Regions from separate parts of the Paenibacillus sp. PDC88 genome, predicted to be linked through region 2. Evidence: riboswitches for the same ligand, from Rfam matches in the RefSeq annotation. Region 2 holds a riboswitch; the other holds the start of a gene.

Region 1 (2,473 bases), 370 kb from region 2:
GCCCTTGTACATAGGCTGACCATCCGCTTGCTACCGATGCCGCAGCAACACCATACTCAAGTACCAGTGTCCAGCCCATTAACCAACCGACCACTTCACCGAATGCAGCATAGCTGTATGCATAGGCACTACCCGATACAGTAACTGTGGAAGCCAGTTCTGAGTAACACAACGCTGCCAGAATACAGGCGATGGCGGCAATAACGAAGGAGATCATTAGTGCGGGCCCAGCATGCTCTGCAGCGGCTTGTCCGGTAATGACGAAAATACCGGTACCAATAATAGCACCGACCCCAAGTGATATCAGATCCAGCGCCCCGAGTGTCTTCTTGAGGCCGGTTCCCTTGTTCAGGTCAAAATGCTTCTTGCGAAATAAATCCATAATGTCACTCCTAGATGAATGTTGCAACGCTTTAGTGCAATTAAGCACAAACAATTATTATGCGAAAGTTAGCACGGGTTGTCAACTTTCATCATTCAATTAGAATTATATGGCTAAAGCCTCGGTAACAGATTGCCCTGAACTTGAATTTTTATTATTAATTGACCAACCGGCGAAAAATAAGTGTTGCTACGATAGCGCTTTCTATATTATTATGTTTGAGTAGGTTACAACTAATTATTTACTTACGATTTTATATTATCTTAATAAATGAATAATGGATCTTCGGGGTAGGGTGAAATTCCCAATCGGCGGTGACGTTCTTGCAATGAAGAGCGAAGCCCGCGACTCGCTGCTCAAGCATTCCTTGCGCACGCGACTGACTTGGTGCAATTCCAAGGCCGACGGTTACAGTCCGGATGAGAGAAGATCATCGATTACATGCGGTTGTTATATTAATACGCATGTTTATTTGATCACCCCTGTTGATCGTGCATGGCTACATGTGCGTATTCACGGGGGTTTTTTACTATCTGAAGATACCATATTCAAATTCTCAATTACGAAGGAGTTTGGATTATGGAACACACGAACAAAAAAGCATTACCTGCAGCCGGCTCAACCGGCTTCTGGCTCGTCGCACTCGGGGCAGCACTGTGGGGCATCGGTCCCCTGTTCCGTATTCATCTGCTGGACTACATGACCTCGACACAAGTCGTCCTGATTGAGCATCTTCTTGTCTGTCTGGTTGCTGTACCGATTCTATGGGTCAATCGATCTGAACTGAAAAACCTGCGTTTAAAGCATGTATTCGCTCTGCTTGTCATCTCTTGGGGAGGTTCTGCACTGGCTACCGTTATTTTTACGATGGCTCTGTCCAGTGGTGATCTGAATGCGGTTGTGCTGCTGCAAAAAATGCAGCCGATTTTTGCCATCCTGCTCGCAAAGCTGATTCTTAAGGAGACGCTGCCCAAACGTTTCGGCTTCTTCTTCATCATTGCTATTGTAGGAACGTATTTGCTTACCTTTGGATTCACCATTCCTTTTGGAACGAATAGCGAATGGATTAAGTTGGGAAGCCTCTTATCCTTACTCGCCGCAGCTTTATGGGGTGGATCCACGGTGATGGGACGCCTGCTTCTTGGCCAGGCGCAATACAAGACGGTAACCTCCCTGCGATATGTACTCGCACTGCCTTTACTCCTCATCATGACCTGGCTGGAAGGAGCATCGATGAATCTTCCACAGGCAGGAGCGGATCTTGCAAGCATCGGAGTTAACTTGTTGGCACAGGCATTGCTTCCTGGACTGCTCAGTCTGCTGCTATATTATAAAGGCTTATCTTCGACCAAAGCATCGATGGCTACCCTTGCGGAGCTTAGCTTCCCGATGATGGGTGTGCTCGTGAACTGGATCGCTTTTGGACAGTTGGTAACTCCTGCTCAGCTCATTGGTTTTGTGCTGATCTGGACAACATTGTTTATATTTGCTCGTCAGCAGCAACAGAGCAGCCAGCAGCTGGTCTCGCGGACGACATGAGATGAAAGGATTAAGAAGGATGCATACTACTTCGGTTATGACTGAGTTTTCAATCATCGGCGAACTTTTCACTGCTGAGGATATAACAAGTCAACTAGAGATCGCACCCTCAGAGTTCTATACTAAGGGAGACAAAATAAAGAACCGCGACATCGTTCGGAAAGAATCCGCATGGTCGATCAGTACTGGATACGAGGAATCTCTGGATATAAATATGCAGTTGAATAAATTGATTTCTGTCCTAAAAAACAAAAAGAATGAATTGCTCGAATTAAAAAGATCACATGACTTATTTTATAAATTCTTTATCGTTATAAAAATTGAACAGAATCAGACACCCGCCATTTATTTAGATATTGATACGATCTCATTCGTGAATGACATTGGAGCTGAGCTGGATTTTGATCTCTATGTCTTTTAGATCTTAAAGAGTTATTGTAAAGTCGCTGTCCGTTTGGACGGCGACTTTTTATATCTAAATGAATTTTCACTTTCTCCTCCATCTCTCCTCCAACTGCACATGGAAACCTGACAGATATATGCGTTATGATA
Region 2 (2,473 bases):
TACGTCGCCCAGCCGTTGTCTTCGTGCAGAACGGTGAAAGTGATCTCGTTGTCCGCCGTGAAAGTCATGAAGATATCGTGCGTAACGATATTATCCCGGCAAGAATGAGCAAACAGACCATTAACAGCTAATATGTATATATCCACTCCCGGCAAGCTGTAATTTAGATCAACAGCAAGCACGGGAGTGTTTTTTAGTTCGAGTTGATCCGGTTCCTGTACAGCAGACCTCGAATCATTGCAAATTGAGATCAAAGTAGATACAATCAGATAGTGATGCATGAAATAAGGACAAGGCTTATGTATGGATCATGGCCTGCCTTAGAAAATAGTTGAAGGAAGTGACGCACATGAAAAAAGGTATTATCGAACTTGAAAATGGCGGAACCGTAGAAATCCAATTCCTGCCGGAAGAAGCACCAAATACAGTAGCAAACTTTGAAAAACTGGCTAACAGCGGTTTTTACAACGGCCTTAGCTTTCACCGTGTAATCCCTGGCTTCGTAGCTCAAGGCGGATGCCCGGTTGGCAACGGTACAGGCGGTCCTGGATACTCCATCGACTGTGAAACTGCAACAAACACAACGAAGCATGAAAAAGGTGTTCTCTCCATGGCACATGCCGGCAAAAACACAGGCGGAAGCCAATTCTTTATCGTGTATGAGCCGCAGCCGCATTTGGATGGAGTTCATACTGTATTTGGTAAAGTAATCAAAGGTATGGAATACATTGATGGCGTGAAGCAAGGCGACAAAATGAAGAGCGTATCTGTATTTGACGCTTAAGCTGAAGCCTCTCTAACGACATAGCAAGAGCAGATTAAAACATCCCGCATTCTATATGCGGGATGTTTTTTTATGCCAAGTATCTCGACGAGAAGTTATGTAACTGCATTCCACACAGGGAGAGCAAGTTTTTTAATCAAGTAAGCGTATTCTTATTATTGGGTGAGAGCTCAGCTGTTGATTTTTCAGTATAGGAGTGCTACTATTTTTCTATTACTAATGTTTCATAAGCTGTAATCCTTCGGGGCAGGGTGAAATTCCCTACCGGCGGTGATGACTTGTCTTCAAGTCTTAGTCCGTGACCCGTTAGCTGGAAGCTAGCGGTGGATCTGGTGCAACTCCAGAACCGACAGTATAGTCTGGATGAGAGAAGGAGAATAGGTACATAACAGACAACTCTATTGGTTGGCGTACCCAGCGGGACTTTTGCCTGTGCGTCCGTGATGATGCTCATGGTTTATTTGCCTTACCTTTGTTAGGTTTAAATTAAGGTAACGGTAGTGTTCTGCTGTATTTTCTATTGAACTCTCAAGCCCCTAGTCTGGCAGTTTAGCCGGATAGGGGCTTTTTTTGGTGAAATGTTTCTTAAATGTCTTTGCTGAAAAGAGGTAAGCATAATGGAAATGATGAATGATGAATTCTACATGTCGCTTGCTCTGGATATGGCGGAAAGAGCGCAGGGACAGACCGGCATTAATCCCGTTGTAGGCTGTGTCGTCGTGAAGGATGGACGAATGGTTGGTCTTGGAGCCCATTTGAAAAGGGGCACAGGCCATGCCGAGGTTCATGCCTTGAACATGGCAGGCAGTGAGGCGGAGGGAAGCACCGTCTATGTAACCCTGGAGCCCTGCAGCCACTATGGAAAGACACCGCCATGCAGCGAGAGGCTGATCAGCGAGAAGGTCAAAAGGGTGGTTGTCGCTTGCGAGGATCCTAACCCGCAGGTGGCAGGCAAGGGATTTGATATGCTTCGCAGGCACGGTATTGAAGTCAAAGTCGGTGTGCTTAGAGATCGGGCCAGACGGCTCAATGAGAAATTTATCAAGTATATTACAACGGGCCTGCCCTTTGTAACGCTCAAGACGGCTTCAACGTTAGACGGAAAGATCGCAACCAAGAGCGGAGACAGCAAATGGATTTCTAACGAGCAAGCGAGAGAACATATTCATATGCTCAGACATCGTCACCAAGGTATTATGGTCGGGGTAGAAACCGTCATCGCTGACAATCCCGAGTTAACGACCCGGTTATCTATAGATGGGATTAGTCCTATTCGAATCGTCGTCGATTCGAAGCTGAGAATCCCTATAGATACGAAGCTGGTTCGGGATGGAAATGCCAAAACCTTGATCCTGACGACAGATGAAGCAGAAGCTGAACGTGAGCAGGTTCTGGAAAGTTATGGTGTACAAGTGATCCGCTGCGGTCCGGGACCGAGGGTTGATCTACTAACAGCAATGAGCTTGTTAGGAGAAATGGAGATCGGTTCTATATTGCTTGAAGGCGGCGGAACTTTGAACGGCGCAATGCTGGAGGCCAAGCTGATCGATCGCTTGCTCATGTTTATTGCACCGAAAATCGTCGGAGGATATGAGACACCAGGAAGCTTCCGATTTGAAGGCGTGGACCGAATGAATGATGCGATTCAATTAAATAAACTCGAAGTCGAGACCATTGGAGATAATATTT

The links. A riboswitch is a leader RNA that binds a small molecule or an ion and turns the genes downstream of it on or off. The one in region 2 is predicted to bind FMN.
Region 1: another riboswitch for FMN. It lies ahead of BLW49_RS08725 (DMT family transporter); the one in region 2 lies ahead of ribD (bifunctional diaminohydroxyphosphoribosylaminopyrimidine deaminase/5-amino-6-(5-phosphoribosylamino)uracil reductase RibD).

What each region holds. Positions count from the first base shown of each region.
Region 1 is NZ_FNNT01000002.1:458,352-460,824, reverse strand. Features, by position in the region: gene BLW49_RS08730 (amino acid permease) at 1-382, opposite strand, end outside; FMN riboswitch at 660-817, shown strand; gene BLW49_RS08725 (DMT family transporter) at 962-1,921, shown strand; gene BLW49_RS08720 (DUF4279 domain-containing protein) at 1,941-2,342, shown strand.
Region 2 is NZ_FNNT01000002.1:84,106-86,578, forward strand. Features, by position in the region: gene lysA (diaminopimelate decarboxylase) at 1-131, shown strand, start outside; gene BLW49_RS06755 (peptidylprolyl isomerase) at 350-784, shown strand; FMN riboswitch at 1,018-1,163, shown strand; gene ribD (bifunctional diaminohydroxyphosphoribosylaminopyrimidine deaminase/5-amino-6-(5-phosphoribosylamino)uracil reductase RibD) at 1,402-2,473, shown strand, end outside.